DNA from 4 places in the Paracoccus sp. MA genome. Region 1 is predicted to be linked to each of the others. Evidence: riboswitches for the same ligand, from Rfam matches in the RefSeq annotation. Region 1 holds a riboswitch; each other region holds the start of a gene.
The links. A riboswitch is a leader RNA that binds a small molecule or an ion and turns the genes downstream of it on or off. The one in region 1 is predicted to bind cobalamin.
Positions count from the first base shown of each region.

Region 2: it holds a riboswitch for cobalamin, as region 1 does, so the genes downstream of both, nrdH (glutaredoxin-like protein NrdH) here and LOS78_RS12965 (TonB-dependent siderophore receptor) in region 1, are expected to answer to the same signal.
Region 3: it holds a riboswitch for cobalamin, as region 1 does, so the genes downstream of both, LOS78_RS09520 (CbtB domain-containing protein) here and LOS78_RS12965 (TonB-dependent siderophore receptor) in region 1, are expected to answer to the same signal.
Region 4: it holds a riboswitch for cobalamin, as region 1 does, so the genes downstream of both, LOS78_RS21605 (TonB-dependent siderophore receptor) here and LOS78_RS12965 (TonB-dependent siderophore receptor) in region 1, are expected to answer to the same signal.

Region 1 is NZ_CP087598.1:1,183,919-1,187,947, forward strand. Features, by position in the region: gene LOS78_RS12965 (TonB-dependent siderophore receptor) at 1-1,439, opposite strand, end outside; cobalamin riboswitch at 1,574-1,788, opposite strand; gene LOS78_RS12970 (hypothetical protein) at 2,309-2,506, shown strand; tRNA gene LOS78_RS12975 (tRNA-Ser) at 2,906-2,993, opposite strand; gene LOS78_RS12980 (HAMP domain-containing sensor histidine kinase) at 3,118-4,029, opposite strand, start outside.
Region 2 is NZ_CP087597.1:810,383-814,411, reverse strand. Features, by position in the region: gene LOS78_RS03975 (TonB-dependent siderophore receptor) at 1-1,283, opposite strand, end outside; cobalamin riboswitch at 1,661-1,850, shown strand; gene nrdH (glutaredoxin-like protein NrdH) at 1,941-2,162, shown strand; gene nrdI (class Ib ribonucleoside-diphosphate reductase assembly flavoprotein NrdI) at 2,173-2,601, shown strand; gene nrdE (class 1b ribonucleoside-diphosphate reductase subunit alpha) at 2,583-4,029, shown strand, end outside.
Region 3 is NZ_CP087598.1:487,445-491,473, reverse strand. Features, by position in the region: gene leuC (3-isopropylmalate dehydratase large subunit) at 1-39, shown strand, start outside; gene LOS78_RS09535 (hypothetical protein) at 57-638, opposite strand; gene leuD (3-isopropylmalate dehydratase small subunit) at 731-1,336, shown strand; gene LOS78_RS09525 (endonuclease/exonuclease/phosphatase family protein) at 1,327-2,379, shown strand; cobalamin riboswitch at 2,519-2,723, shown strand; gene LOS78_RS09520 (CbtB domain-containing protein) at 2,760-2,936, shown strand; gene LOS78_RS09515 (CbtA family protein) at 2,938-3,636, shown strand; gene LOS78_RS09510 (hypothetical protein) at 3,705-4,029, shown strand, end outside.
Region 4 is NZ_CP087599.1:572,126-576,154, reverse strand. Features, by position in the region: gene LOS78_RS21615 (ABC transporter substrate-binding protein) at 1-374, opposite strand, end outside; gene LOS78_RS21610 (hypothetical protein) at 371-943, opposite strand; gene LOS78_RS21605 (TonB-dependent siderophore receptor) at 945-2,831, opposite strand; cobalamin riboswitch at 3,008-3,199, opposite strand; gene LOS78_RS21600 (DedA family protein) at 3,455-4,029, shown strand, end outside; gene LOS78_RS21595 (alpha/beta fold hydrolase) at 3,988-4,029, opposite strand, start outside.

The DNA of each region.
Region 1 (4,029 bases):
TCCTCGACCTTGCTGGTGAACAGGGTCGCCCCCAGCCGGCCCCTTCCGGCGGCAAAGCCCAGATCGGCGCCGATCTCATAGCCGCGGCTGGTCTCGGGCAAGAGGTCCGGGTTGCCGCGATAGGTGCCGGGCGTATAGCCGTAAAGCTCGAACATGGTGGGGTTGACGATGGCCTTGCCGGCGGCCGCGCGCAGGCGCAGGTCGCGGTCGGGCATTTGCCACGCGCCGGCGACGTTCCAGGTGGTGGCGTTGCGGAAATCCTCGTTGAAATCGCGCCGCAGGCCGGCCTGGATGCCGATCCCGTTGTCGAACCGGCCCTGATATTCCAGCGCGGCCGATCTCGTATCACGCTCATACCGGCCGCCCGGTGCGAAGGAGGCCTCGTAGATATCTCGTTTCTTCTGCAGCGCGACATTCAGCTTCTGCGCCGAGTTGCGGGCATCGCCGCCATCAAGCGCCCATGTGCCGGTATATCTGAGATCCCGCAGCCGCGAGGCGTCGTCGTAATCCGGCCGGCCGTCGTAGAAATGCGCGGTGGCCTGGTTGCTGCCCGAAAGGGCGAAGCGGTTCAGCAGCCGACCCCCCAGCGCCTCGGCTTCGAGCCAGAGCGAGCCGTAGGTCTCGTCCCGGTCGGCGGTCCATGGCTCGTCCCGCAGGTATTCGTCGGGCGAGGCGACGAAGGACACCGATTCGTCATAGCCGTATTCCTGCCAGCTGCGGCGCAGGGTGAAGCCGGCGGTTACCGCCTCGCTGATGTCGTATGAGCCGCCGAGGGTCAGGCTGTCGCGGTCGTTGAACTCGGTATCGCCGCCCGGCGTGCGCGAGGCGTCCTCGCCATCGGTATGGCGCGTCGCGGCCGAGAGGCTGATCTGGCCGCGCGCGCCCATGGCGCGAAGATGGGCGCTGGCGGCGCGGGTGCCCTGGCCGCCGATCTCGACCCCGCCGCCATAGCTCAGCCCCGGGGCATTGGTGCGGCGGGTGGTGATCGCGATCACCCCGGCGGCGGCATTGGCGCCGTAGATCGTCGATTGCGGGCCGCGCAGCACCTCGATGCGCTCGACATCCTCGGTCAGCAGGCCGCCGAACACATAGTCGCCGCTGCCGGGGGCATTGGCCTCGACCCCGTCGATCAGCACCAGCACGTGATTGGCTTCGCCGCCGCGGATGCGGACCTTGGTCAGGGCCTCGCCGGTCGAGGTCACGGCCAGGCCGGGCAGGTCGCGCAGCGCGTCCTGGACGGTGACGAAGCCGCGCTCTTGCAGATCCCCGGCGGTCAGGATGCTGTGGGCGCGGCCATAGGCGCTTTCGGCGACCGGCGACAGGCCGCCCGACAGGATCACGGGGTCGAGCATGACGGGCGCCTGGCTCTCCTGGCCCGTGGCGGCGGCGGGAAGGAGCAGGGCGGCGGCGGCCAGCAGAGAGACCGGGGTTCTGAACATTCCAAAGCCTTTCCAGCACGGGGCCCGGCCCCGCGATTTGCAGAACTGCCCTGCGGACAGGCCCGACAGCCCGGCCGCGGGACGGCGACTGTCACCTCTGCGGAACGGCCGCTTCCCGGGCGCGCCCCGCGCCGGAAATGGGTGATCGCTGCGGCAGGTCTCCTGGCTTGCGGATCGTTGCTCGGGCCGGCCTTCCCGGGGGTTGCCCAGTGGCGCCTGCGGCCTTCGCTCACCGCATACAGTTGCGGGGGCAGCCCCGGCCTTGCCCTGGCCGTCTTGCGGCCGGCGGGCGCACCGGTGTTCCCTTTTCATCCGGCATGGCGCCGGAACCGTAGCGGCCTTGCATTGCCGCAGGGCGCCGCGGGCTGTCAAGCGCCAATCCGGTGCCGCCGCGGGGCCGCGACAATCCGCCGGGTGGGGACCGGGCCCTGAAGCCCGCCGCGCGGGGGCAAGGACGCTTTGGTGCCGGAGGGATCGGTACCCCTCTGCCTGCTGCGGGATGGAACCGGCGGAATCCGCCCGCCTGCGGCGCGGGAAGGCGCCGCCTGCCGGAAAGCGGCCGGAATCGGGAATCTGCCGCGGGCTCCGCGCCGGCCCGAGAACCTCGCCACTGCCGGAGGGCGCGGCCGGGCGCCGGCCACGGGTGGCACGGGCGTGCCGCGCATTCCTGAGCGTTTTCCACGGGACGCAAAACCCGAACCCGACAGTTCGCATCAGGAAAATGTCACCGAGGAATTCTGTCAACTATATGTTTTTGCTAGATTATTCGTTGACCTTCCGCCAATCCCTCTCTATATCCGGCTCAAGGTCGCCAGCCAGCGGAAAGCCAGCCAGCCACCACAGGACCCAGCCAGACAGGAGAAACCAACATGGCAAAGACCGCTTGCAACGCCTGCGCGTTCTATGAGGATCACGTCGCCAACTCCGCCAGCACGCTTTCGGATTCCGGCCTGTGCCGCGCCAACCCGCCGGTCACCCAGAAGGATGCGGATACCAGGGGCTATTGGCCGGTCGTCAAGTCGAACGACTGGTGCGGACAGTTCGCCACCAGCTTCGCGGCCGAGTGAAGCGTCGCCACCGACGTTGCAAGGCAGCCTCCGGGCTGCCTTTGGCGTTTCGGGGTCGTGCACCGACCCCGTCCATCTCGGCACGGCAGGCCGGATCGGCGGCGTCGGTCAGATTCGCTGGCTGAAGGTGGGGATGGGCGTGACGCGCCGCACGGTGATGAACTGGATCGCAGCCGGGCGGATCGAAAGCAGCCGGCACGGGCAGCCGTCCTGGTGCGCTCACGGCCCTGCGACAGATCGCGCGGGCGGGGCAGGGGCTGGCTCTGATCCATTCCAGCGCGTGGCGCATCCGCATCACTCACGACCGCAATCGGCAGCAGCCAACCGCAGACATAAAGGCGGGCATGATGGCGGGCATGCCGCCGAATGGCGGTTTTTCTTATAAATATCAATTGATTATGGCGGATGGAGTGGGATTCGAACCCACGGAACCTTTCGATTCGCTGGTTTTCAAGACCAGTGCCTTAAACCACTCGGCCATCCATCCGCATCAAGCCCCCAGGCCGGCGCTCCTGCCGGGCAAGGCATGGCAACGGCTTGCCGCTTGCGACGTTCACAGACCCGACATGAAACCGGAAGTCAAGCCTGCGCGTCGGCCCGGATGCGGCGTGCTAGCGCGCCCCCTTCGGCAAAGCCGGAATGCCCGGCAGGCACAGGGCCGCGCAAAGCCCGCCCAGGGCCGAACGCTCAAGCGCCAGCCTGCCGCCGTGCAACGCCGCAAGGTCGGCGACGATGGCTAGGCCGAGCCCGCTGCCGGGCGGGCCGGCCTCGTCCAGACGGGTGCCGCGGGTCAGAGCCCGCGCGTGATCCGCATCCGACATGCCGGGCCCGTCATCCTCGATCAGCAGGCGCAGCCGCTCGCCCTCGGAAAGGGCGGTGATGCGGACCCGGCGCGAGGCCCATTTCACCGCGTTCTCGACCAGGTTGCCGATCATCTCCTCAAGATCCTGCCGCTCGCCGGCGAAGGCGGGGTCCGCTTCGGCCCGGATCTCGACCTGCAAGCCTGCCTCGCGGATCGGGCCGCCCAGCACCAGCAGGATGTCCCGGATCACCGGGACGACCGGAGTATGCTGGCCCAGCAGGCGCGGCGCGGCCGAACTGCGGGCACGGCGCAGATGCCAGCCGATCTGCCGGTCCATGCGCGCGATCAGCGCATGGCCGGGATGATCGGCCGGCAGGGCATTGTCCAGCGCCGCCAGCGGCGTCTTGAGCGAATGCGCCAGGTTGCCCACATGCTCGCGCGAGCGGGCGAGGACGGCGCGGTTCTGTTGCAGCAGCCCGTTGATCTCGGCGGCCACGGGGCGCAGCTCGGCCACGCCGGGCAGGGGCAGCGCCTCGGCCCGGCCGGCGCGGATGTCGCGGAGGTCGCGGCCGAGCCGGTCGAGGCTGCGCAGCCCCGCCGCCACCTGCAGAAGGCTGGCCAGCGCCAGCGCCAGCCCCAGCACGGCGAGCGAGACCGCCAGCGGCCGGCGCAGCCGCGCCATGGCGGCGTCGATCTCGGCCCGCGGCGCGGTGACGGTCAC
Region 2 (4,029 bases), on a different replicon from region 1:
CCGGCATCCGGATGCTCGTAGGGCGAGGTCGGCATCGGATCGGGGTTGACCACCGTCAGCCGGCGGGTGGTGGCGCGGGAATTGGCGATGTCCACGCCGACCGCAAAGCTGTGCTCGACGCCCCCGGCCTGCACTTCGCCCGAAAGCTGGGCGTTGAACGACACGGTCTCGTTCACCCGGTCCGAAGCCTTGGAGCTGCGCGACACCAGCCCGTCGCTGCCCGAGGTCGGCGAGGTCACGACATAGGTATTGGTGTCGCGCGCCTTGCGCAGCGCCGTGGTCAGCCGCAGGCTGTCCGAGAATGCGTGCTCGAACTTCAGGTAGCCCGAGGCGGATTCCACGTCGCGGAAATCGCGCGCATGCAGGCCATAGAAGGTATCGGGATCGACATCGGCCGGCAGGAACGGGTCGATGCGGGTGCCCGAGCCGCGCCGCCATTCGGCAGGCGTGGTGGCATTCGACATCGGCACGCCATAATCGGGCGTATCCTCGTCCTTGTAGTAATAGAGCCCGGCGGTGATCTTGCTGTCATCGGTCAGCCGATAGCTGAAGCTCGGCGCCACGCCGAACCGCTTGGACTCGACACCGTCGCGCCCGCCCAGATCGTCGGCGCGCTGCCCCATCAGGTTCAGGCGCAGGCCGAGGGCGCCGAATTCGCGGTTCGAATCCAGCGTGCCGCGGACATAGTTGCCGGTTCCGTAGGACAGCGCCACCTCGTCAAAGGCGCCCGGCTGCGGGGTCTTGCTGTTCAGGCTGATGGTGCCGCCGGTCGAACCGGCGCCGGAATAGACGCCGCCCGGCCCCTTGTTGATCTCGATCGATTCCAGGTTGAAGGCCTCGTATTGCGTGCGCGAGGCGTTGCGCATGCCGTCGATCAGCAGGTCCTGGCTGGCCTCGAAGCCGCGGATATAGGGGCGCACGCCCTGCGGCACGCCGCCCTCGCCCGCGCCCAGCGTGACGCCGGGCGTGGTGCGCAGCACGTCGGCGACCGAGGTCTGGCCGCGCTCCTCGATCTCGCGCGCAGTGACGACGGTGACCGAGCGCGGGGTGTCGAGCAGCGGCGCGGTGGCCTTGTCCGAGGTGCTTTCGGTGACCTTGTAGCTTGTCTCGGCCTCGTTGCCCTGCTGGCGGCGGATGACCACCGTGTCCAGGGTGACGGTGTCCTGCGCCTGTGCAGGGCCGGCCACGCCGGCCGAGATGGCCAGCACCGGCAGCAGGCCCAGGGTCGGCAGCAATTGCGCTGCGCCCCCCGTGACCGGCGGTTTCGGATGGGACTTGTTCATGGATTGCTCCCGGCACAAAAGAAATCGCTGCCATCCACGAGGATGGAAGCGACAGGGACGTGCTGGCTCAGCAGAGTGGCTTGCGGTGAAACGAGCCGGGAGGGGGAGCAGTCGCCCCCCTGTCCTGGCCGCGCGTGATCCATGCAAGAGGGTTAATTGTCGCAAATTGTCAAACGACGCTGCGTAAAATCCCGGATCGGCAGGCCCGACTGTTGCAGTGATTCAACAATCCGGATGCTCGCCCGTCGGAAAAGGTGCCGCAACCCTCGGCCGGGATGCCGACGGCACCACCCCGGCGATGTTCGGCGGTCCACCAGATGTTCCGATGGGCGGGCAGTTTCCCACTAGATGTGGATTGACCTGCGTGGCGGAGCGTGGCTAACTGCAGGGGTCATGGTTACCTCCGGGGCGACTCGGGGATCAACAGGGAAGCCGGTGCAAGGCCGGCACTGCCCCCGCAGCTGTAAGCGGAGAGCGACGCTGGAATGCCACTGGGGCCAGCCCCGGGAAGGCCAGCCAAGCCGGGACCCGCGAGTCAGAAGACCTGCCATGGCGCGAAAGGACGAAACCGTGCGGCGGGCGCGGGGCTGAAGCGGTTCCGATGGCGCGGTCATCGGGCGCGGCCCCTGCTTGCCGACAGAAAGAAGGAGCAGAGGCATGACCATCACCGTTTATTCCAAGCCCGCCTGCGTGCAATGCACCGCCACGACCCGGGCGCTCGAGGCGCGCGGCCTGCCCTATCAGCTGGTCGACCTGACCGAGGATGAGGCGGCGATGGAACTGGTCACCTCGCTCGGCTATCGCCAGGCGCCCGTCGTCGTCGCCGGCGAGGCGCATTGGGCGGGTTTCCGGCCCGACATGATCGGCCGGCTGTCCTGAACGCGCGGCCATGGGCGGGCACCGGGGCGAACTGGTCTATTATTCCTCGGGCTCGGGGAACACGGCGCGCTTCATGGCGCGGCTGGGGCTGCCCGCGCTCCGCATCCCGGTCTCGCCGTGCGAGATCCTGCCCGAGCCCGGCCGGCCCTACGTGCTGATCTGCCCGACCTATGCCGATGGCGAGGGGCGGGGCGCGGTGCCGAAACAGGTCATCCGCTTCCTGAACGACCCCGGGCGCCGCGCGCTGCTGCGCGGCGTGATCGGCGCCGGCAACCGCAATTTCGGCGCCACCTTCGCCCTGTCGGCGAGGGTCATTTCTGCTAAATGCGACGTCCCCGTGCTCTATCGATTCGAGCTGGCGGGCGACGACAACGATCTTTCCCGCGTCCGGGCGGGGCTTGAGAAATTCTGGGGGACGGAATGCTTGACAATGGCGTAAAGGCCGAGCTGGACTATCACGCGCTGAACGCGATGCTGAACCTTTACGACGGCGAGGGCCGCATCCGCTTCGAGGCGGATCGCAAGGCCGCGCGGCAATATTTCCTGCAGCATGTCAACCAGAATACCGTGTTCTTCCACAATCTCGACGAGAAGCTGCGCTATCTCGTCGACGAAGGCTATTACGAGCCCGAGGTGCTGGACCAGTATTCGCGCAATTTCCAGCGCGCGATCTGGGATGCTGCCTATGCGCGGAAGTTCCGCTTCCCGACCTTCCTCGGCGCCTTCAAGTATTACACCAGCTATACGCTGAAGACCCGCGACGGCCAGCGTTACCTGGAACGCTACGAGGACCGGGTGGTCATGGTCGCCCTGACGCTGGCGCGCGGCGACGAGGCGCTGGCCATGCGCTTCATGGAGGAGATGCTCTCGGGCCGCTTCCAGCCGGCGACGCCCACGTTCCTCAATGCCGGCAAGAAGTCCCGGGGCGAGCTGATCTCGTGCTTCCTGCTGCGGCTGGAAGACAACATGGAGAGCATCGGCCGCTCGATCAACTCGGCCTTGCAGCTCTCGAAGCGCGGCGGCGGCGTGGCGCTGATGCTGACCAACCTGCGAGAGGCCGGCGCACCGATCAAGGGGATCGAGAACCAGTCCTCGGGCGTCATCCCGGTGATGAAACTGCTGGAGGACAGCTTCAGCTATGCCAACCAGCTGGGCGCGCGGCAGGGCGCGGGCGCGGTCTATCTGAACGCGCATCACCCCGACATCCTGCGCTTTCTGGACACCAAGCGCGAGAATGCCGACGAGAAGATCCGCATCAAGACGCTGTCCCTGGGCGTGGTGATCCCCGACGTGACCTTCGAGCTCGCCAAGCGCAACGAGGACATGTATCTGTTCTCGCCCCATGACGTGGAGCGGGTCTACGGCCTGCCCTTCTCGGAGATTTCCGTCACCGAGAAATATGCCGAGATGGTCGACGACAAGCGCATCAGGAAGAAGAAGATCAATGCCCGCGCCTTCTTCCAGACCCTGGCCGAGATCCAGTTCGAGAGCGGCTATCCCTATATCATGTTCGAGGACACGGTGAACCGCGCCAACCCGGTCGCCGGCCGCATCAGCATGTCGAACCTGTGCAGCGAGATCCTGCAGGTGAACGAGGCGAGCACGTTCAACGAAGATCTGAGCTATTCCCATTTGGGAACTGATATCTCATGCAATCTCGGATCACTGAACATCGCCGCGACCATGGACGGGCCGGATTTCGGCGCGACCGTCGAGGCGGCGATCCGGGCGCTGACCGCGGTGTCGGAGATGTCGGCTATCGACGCCGTGCCCTCGATCCGGCGCGGCAATGACGAGGCCCATGCCGTGGGCCTGGGCCAGATGAACCTGCACGGCTTCCTGGCGCGCGAGCGCATCCATTACGGCA
Region 3 (4,029 bases), 700 kb from region 1:
CTGACCGACGTGCGCGAGCTTCTGGCGGAAACCGTCTGATGCTTCGGGCGGGGCCCCTAGCGGCCCCGCCGCAGAAGCAGCAGGGCGTTGATCGCGATCAGCACCAGCCCGGCATTCTCGAACCAGAAGTTGAACTTGAGGTTCGCGAAATCCATGCTGATGAGCATATCGACATGATGGAAACCCACCGCGCGCACCAGCACGAAACCGCACAGCACGGCCAGCCCCAGCAGGGCAAGGCCGTTGCGGCGCATGTGCCCGCGCAGGGCCTTCGTCGCCCAGATCAGCGCAACCGCCACGCCCAGCACCAGCCCGGCGATAAAGGCCAGCTGCACCAGGTAGCGGCTGTCGTACCAGCCTTGCGCCCGGGCCATGCAGCGTCCGGTGGCAGTCAGCGCCGTCTGCAGGTCAAGCTGCTTGTTCAGCGCCAGGAACGCCATCAGCCCGGCGATCGCCAGCCACAGCCCGCGCGCCGCGCCGGCCGGCCGGCGGCGCAGCACCTTCACCGCCAGGAACAGGCAGACAAGATACGAGAGCACCGTCAGCCAGCCGGTGATCTCGGGATCGCCGATCTGCGGCGTCCAGTCGCGCGCGATGCAGGCGCGCAGGGCGGCGAAACTCGAAAACCCGAAAAACATCAGCAAGACCCGTATAGCCATGGCGCCAGGCGCCGCTCGGGTCTCGGTTAACGGGCGCGCGCGCCCCAAGTCAATTCTGCGAGGATCAAGACATGGACAAGTTCACCACCCTGACCGGCATCGCGGCGCCCATGCCGCTGGTCAATATCGACACCGACATGATCATCCCCAAACAGTTCCTGAAGACGATCCACCGCTCGGGTCTGGGCAAGAACCTGTTCGACGAGATGCGCTACGACGCCGAAGGCAACGAGATCCCGGATTTCGTGCTGAACCAGCCGGCTTACCGCGAGGCGCAGATCATCGTCGCCGGCGACAATTTCGGCTGCGGCTCGTCGCGCGAACATGCGCCCTGGGCGCTGCTGGATTTCGGCATCCGCTGCGTGATCTCCACCAGCTTCGCCGACATCTTCTACAACAACTGCTTCAAGAACGGCATCCTGCCCATCGTCATGCCGCCCGAGGTGGTGGAGGTGCTGATGGAGGACGCGAAGAAAGGCGCCAATGCCCGCATGACCGTGGACCTGGAAAACCTGACCGTGACCACCTCGGACGGGCAGAGCTTCCCCTTCGAGCTGGACCCGTTCCGCCGCCATTGCCTGCTGAACGGGCTGGACGATATCGGCCTGACCATGGAAAAGGCCGGCGCCATCGACACCTTCGAGGCGCAGATGGCCCAGAGCCGGCCTTGGGTGTAAGGGCGCTTGCCGGGGCGGTCCTGCTGGCCGTCCTTGGCCTCGCCGCCCATGCCGAGCCCTTGCGGATCGCCACCTACAGCCCCGACCTGTCGCGCGACGGGCCGGGGCTTTTGTTGCGCGACCTCGGCCGCGAGGATGCGCAGGTCGCAGCGGTCGTCGCCGTGCTGGCCGAGACCCGGCCCGACATCCTGCTGCTGACCGATTTCGACTGGGATCTGGACGGCCGGGCGCTGGACGCCTTTGCCGCAAGGCTGGCCCGGGTCGGGCTGGACTATCCGCACCGTTTCGCGGCGCGGCCGAATTCCGGCATGGCGACCGGGCTGGACCTGAACGCCGACGGGCGGCTGGGCACGGCGGACGACGCGCAGGGCTATGGCAGATTCTCGGGCCAGGGCGGCATGGCGATCCTGTCGCGCCATCCCATCGGGCCGGTGACGGATTACACCGGCGTCCTGTGGCGCGACCTGCCCGGCCACCTGATGCCGCCGCTGCCCGAGAAGGTGGCGGCGATCCGCCGGCTGTCCTCGACCGCGCATTGGGACGCGGTGGTGACGGTAGCGGGCAACCCGCTGCACCTGCTCGCCATGTCCGCGACGCCGCCGGTCTTCGATGGGCCCGAGGACCTGAACGGCCGGCGCAACCATGACGAGCTGGCCTTCTGGCTGCACCACCTGCCGGGCGGCCCTTTCGTGCTGGCCGGCAACCTGAACCTCGACCCCATGGACAGCGAGGGCCGGCCCGAGGCGCTGGCCCGGATCATGGCGCATGTCACCGACCCCCGGCCCCGCAGCGCCGGCGGGGCGGCAGCAAAGGGCGGCGTGAACGACCGCCACAAGGGCGATCCGGCGCTGGATACCGGCGACTGGCCCGACGACAAGCCGCCCGGCAACCTGCGCGTCGATTACGTCCTGCCGGCCAAGGGCCTCACGGTGCTGGACGCGGGCGTGTTCTGGCCGGCCGAGGGCCCGCTGGCCGAGGCCGCCCTGGCCGCTTCCGCGCACCGGCTGGTCTGGGTCGATCTGGACTGGCCGCCGGCCCCGTGATCCGGACAAGCCCGCCTGCCTCGATCCCCGCGCGATCCCTCGGGCATCTTCTTCGTTCTCCAAATACCCATGCGACAGCGCCGCCCGCCGGCCCGCCGCCCGGTCCTCGATTCCGCTTGCCGCCGCGGCGGCGTCGCAGGTAACATATGCGTGTATCGGTGCCCCTTTCCGGGGCCAAAAGGGAATGCGGTGCGGCCCGGGGCATCCGGGGCCAAATCCGCAGCCGCCCCCGCGACTGTAAGCGGAGAGCGGACGCCCATCATGCCACTGGCCAACCGGCCGGGAAGGCGGGCGTCTGCCGTGACCCGCAAGCCAGGAGACCTGCCGATGCGCAAAACCGCAACGTCGTCGGGTTGGACGACATAAGGAAAGGGTCGCGGATGACCGCAAAACCCATGACCGCCGCGGGGGCCAGCCGCGCCTCGGTGCTGTTTCCCGCCATCGCCGCCTTCGCCATCGGCTTCGGGCTGATCTTCATGTCCGGGCTGGTGCAGGCCGAAACCCTGCATGACGCTGCCCATGACGTGCGTCACGCCACCGGCTTCCCCTGCCACTGACATGTTCTCGCGCATTCTGACCAGCGGATTGATCGCTGGCGCTGCAACGGGGCTGATTGCCGCCCTGTTGCAGCTTTGGTTCGTGCAGCCGGTGCTGCTGCATGCCGAGCTTTACGAATCCGGGCAGCTGGCGCATTTCGGCGCCGAATCCGTCAGCGCGCATCAGGATCTCGGCCCCTTCGAATGGACCCGCAACATGCTTTCGGTGCTGTTCACCATGCTGGTCTATGCCGGCTACGGGCTGATGCTGGTGGCGCTGATGGCGGTTGCCGAATCGCAGGGCAATGCGGTCACGGCGCGGCAGGGGCTGCTTTGGGGTCTTGCCGGCTACCTGACCATGCAGCTCGCCCCCGCCTTCGGCCTTGCCCCCGAGGTGCCGGGCGTCGCCGCCGCCGATGTGCAGATCCGCGCCATCTGGTGGCTGGGCACGGCGCTGGCCACCGGGCTTGCGCTGTGGCTGATCGCCTTTGGCAGGGGCTGGGCGGCCTGGGGCGTGGCAATCGTGCTGATCCTCGCGCCGCATCTGATCGGCGCGCCGCAGCCCGACAGCTATGCCGGCCCGGTCCCGCCCGAGCTTTCGGCCGAATTCGCCGGCCGCGCGCTGGGGGCCGGCGCCCTGGCCTGGGCGGTGCTCGGCCTGCTGGCCGGCTGGTTCTGGCAGCGCGAGGGGCAGCGCGCGCCCCTTCCGCAAGCCGCCTGATCCGGCCGCAGCCTTCCGGCCGGGCGCGCAGCCGTGCCCGGCCCTTTCCATGAACCGGGGGGACAGACATGGATCGCTCGATCCCGATGCTGCTGATCGGCCTGATCTTCGGCGGCGGCATGGGCTTCGTCATCGCCGCCGCCAACGGCATCACGCTGGACGGCCACGACCACGGCGCGCATGGCCATGGCGCGCAGGCCGCGGCGCATGACCACGGCGCGCCCATCGACCTGCCCGCCGGCAGCGCCACCGCCTCGGCCCGGCTGGAGCCCGACAGCGTCGCGGGCTGGAACCTGTTCCTGCAAAGTCCCGGCTTCTGCTTCGCCCCCGAACATGCCGGGCTGGCCGACCGGCCCGGCGAGGGGCACGCGCATCTTTACCTGAACGGCCGCA
Region 4 (4,029 bases), on a different replicon from region 1:
TCGAGCTCGGCGATCCCGAAACGCCCCAGAACCCTGCGCATCTGGGTCGAGCTGCCCTGGCCCGTCACCACCAGGCCGGCATCGCCCGCGATCAGCTCCTCCAGGCTGCCGCGGTTCCGGGGCAGACCGGCCGCCTCTCCGGCATAGGGGGAGGACGGGCCCGCCGCATCCCGCGACAGGCTGAGGATCTGGTCGCGATCGGCCAGCGCCAGCACCCACATATCCCCGCATAGCGCCGTCGAGGCGACGCGCGGTTTCGCGGCAGGTGTCGCAGGGGGCAGGGATTGCCCGCCCCCCGCCCCCACATGTGCCGCGGCGATCCCGAGCGACAGTAGGGCCGCAAGGCCCGCCGCCAGCGCGACGATGGGTTTCATCCCCTGTAGCCCTTGCTCATCCGGTCCGCTGCGCCGTCCTCGATGCCGATATAGGTGCGGCGAACGTGGTCCCATGTCGCCAGCCGTTCCCAGCCCGGCTGGTCGGCCAGCTGGTCGTCGGCGGTGATGAAAGGGTTGGGAAAGAAGAGGCTCAGCATCTGCTCGCCCTTGCCGTTATCCATGCGGAATCCCCACGAGCGGGGATGCCCGTCGGGATCGAGGCTGCGGAAGAACTCGGCCTTGCCCGGACGACGATGGGCGACCAGCGCCTCGCCGCCCTGCTTCACGGCGCCTTCGTTGCGGCCGATGCACAGATGAAAATGCCCCTGAAGCCCGTAGAACACCGTCAGATAGCCGTCATGCAGCGAAATGCGCTGCGGCTTGGACGGTGGCCGCAATTCATAGGCGGCCCCCTCGACGATGGGACCGAAAGAGAGCCCCTGCCAATGATTGTCGAAGATGTCGGTCAGGAAGTCTTGCAGCCAGTCCTGATCCAGCGGTGCGGGCCAGCGATGTTCCGTCGCGCGCCCTTCGGCATTCACGGTCGTTTCCATGGTCAGCTTCGTCATGTCAGTTCCCCTGCAGGCTCAGGCGGATGCCGGCGAACAAGCTGCGGTCGTTGGTGTTGTAACCCCAGCTGGTCTGGTATTGCTTGTCGAAGACGTTCTCGATCCGGCCATAGAGTTCGGCCCGCTCATCCAGACGATAGCTGGCCAGCAGGTCGGTCACGCCATAGCCGCCAATCTCCTGCCCATAGCCGCTGACCGCGCCCAGGCCGTTGCGGCTGGCATAGCGCAGGCGCGCGCCCACCGACCAGCCGCCGGGGCGATAGCTGACGGTCAGCGCACCGGAGTTCTTGGGCTGGCCGCGCCACTGGCCGGTTTCGTCATTATGGGACAGAACCCAGGTGTGGTTGTGCTGGATCAGCAGGTCTTGCAGGATTTCGGCCTGCCAGGACAGCTCGATGCCTTTCTCGCGCGTGCGGCCGGCCATGTAATAGCCATAGCTGCCGTCCTCGCGCAGGCCCCAGGCGATCTTGTCCTCGACCCGGTTCTGGAAATAGGTCGCGCCCAGTTCCAGCCCGGCATCCGGCCAATAGACATCCGCGCCGATGTCCCAGCCGCGGCTGCGCTGTGCCGTAAGGTCGGGATTGCCATAGGTCGGATCGTAAAGCTGATAAAGCCCCGGCGCCTTTGCACCGGTGCCATAGCTGGCCCGCAGCTTCACATCCGCCGCGCCGCTGGCGGAAAGCAGATAGGCCCCGGTCAGCCGCCATGTGTTGAAGGTGCCGAACTGATCATTGTCGTCGCGGCGCAGCGCGGCGGTCAGGGTCAGATGGGCGTCGGGACGCCAGGCCGCCTCGGTAAAGAGCGCGGTGGTGGCGTTGCTGGCGATGAAGCTGCCGGTATAATTGGTGATCTGGAGGGTTTCTTCCTTCTCGCGCGTGACGCCGCCCACAAGCGACCATGGCTCGGCCGGCTTCCAGGTCACGTCGTAGCCATAGCGGGTCAGCGTGCCGTCGTAGACATCGCCCTCGGGCCGGGAAAAGCCGGTATGATAGGTTCGCCGGGCATTGTAGCGGCCCCAGCTGAGCGTCTGCCGCAGGGTCCGGTCGGCGCTTTCATGGAGGATGCGCGCGCCCAGGTTCCATTCGTCCTTTTCGACCGTATCGCTGCCGTCACTGGGCGGCGAATCGTATTCGTGCCGCGTATCGCTGCGCAGGCCCGTGAGTTCGGCCCGCAACTGCGGCGCGATCTGCCAGCCCAGTGCCGTGCCGATCCCGTTGCCGCGATGGGCGTCGTTGTCCATGGGGCCGGGAACCGGGCTGGTGCGCGGATCGGCCTGCGACGGGCCGTCGTAATGCGTGGAAAAGCCGCTGACCCGGGCGTCGAGATCGCCCCTTTTCCATAGCAGGGTCGCGGTGGCCCGGCGCCAGCCGTCCGGACCAAGCTCCAATCCGCTGGACAGCCGCCAGCCGTCCTGGACCGGGCGCCTGGTGATGATGTTGACAACGCCGCCGATCGCGTCCGATCCGTAAAGCGAGGACTGGTTGCCGCGCAGCACCTCGATCCGGTCGATGCCCTCGACATCCAGATGGTCGAACTGGAACGCCGTCTCGGTCGAGGACGGATCGCCAAGCCGGACCCCGTCCATCAGGACAAGCACCTGGCCGTTATCCGATCCCCGGATGCTGATGCTGGTCCAGGCACCGGGACGGTCCTGCGAGACCTGAACCCCCGGCACGTCCCGCAGCAGGTCGGTGATGCGCTTCGCCTGTTCGCGGCGGGCGCGCTCCTCGGTCACGACGGTGACGGCGCTGCCGATGGCGCGTTCAGGCAGGTCGGCGCGCGAGGCGGTGACGACGATGGTATCCAGCGTCACCGCGTCCTCGGCGGTGGCAGGCGGGACGGCAAGGGTCGTGCCCAACAGCACGGGAATGATATGGCGGACCTTCATTTCGGCACTTATCCTCGTTCAACGGGAAGGGAAGCCGGATACGAAGGCATTGCCGCGACGGTTCTTCCGCCGCGCGCGCGAGTTCAGATTCTATCGGTCGCATCGCACATACCGCTGCCTTCGATCCACATGGGTCACCGCAGCGGAAATCCGCACCCTCGGCTTGTCCCGGCCGCGGGATGGGCGACAGCGACGGCAGGTCTCCTGGCTTCCGGTTCCTTGCGAGTTCCGCGCCTTCCCCCGCCCTGGGGCAGAGTGGCATATGCGGGTCGCTCCCGGTTACAGTTGCGGGCACAGCTGCGGCATCGGTTTCCCTCACCGCATTCCCTTTTCACCCCTTGCGGGGCACCGTCGGCGACCGGATAGCACAAGGGAGTTGTCAAATAAACAGATTAGATGGGCAGTATCTGCTTTTTCCCGCCTGGTGGCAGTGCGCTTGATATCGCGGCAAGATCGATGAGGAGATCGACGTCACCCCGGGGGCCGAGTGCCTCTGGGCATCGCGCGATCTGGATGCGTTCGGCGCCATGCGTGTCGCCGGCGCAAGCCTTGTGGCTTGCGTTTGCGGGTGGGTGTCCTTAGCTTGATCTGTCCCGCCCCTCGCCCCAAGGAGACTCCGCGCGGTGGAAGCCCTTATCGAACAATATCTGGGCAATCCGCTGATATTGGCCTTGCTGCTGTTTCTTGCGAATTTTGTCATGGAAGAAGGGGCGATCATCGCCGGCGCGGCACTGGCCGCCGCAGGAGAGATCGGCACCGGACTGGCCCTGGTGGCGCTGGTAACCGGGAATATCATCAGCGACTGGGCCCTTTACGGGATCGGCGCGCTGGCCGGAAGCAACCGTCTCGTCCGGCGCTGGGTGGACGGCAAGATGCTGGAGCGGGGACGGCGGCTGCTGGATCGCGGCGTCCTGCCGGCGGCGCTGCTGGCACGGCTGTTGCCTCCGGTCTTCATGGCCAGCGGTTTCCTGCGCGTCGATTTTCGCCGTTTCGCAATCGTGAACGGCGTGGTCGCGGCAGTATATACGGCGGCGCTGTTCTTCGGGGCGTTCGGCCTCAACCTGGTCCTGTTCGATCTGCTGGGCAATTGGGCCTGGCCGGTCATGGTTGGGCTGGTGATCGGCGCGGTCTGGCTGAGCCACCGCTTCACGGTCTATTATTTCGCCTCGGACAAGGACGAGGGGGGGCGCTCGGGCGA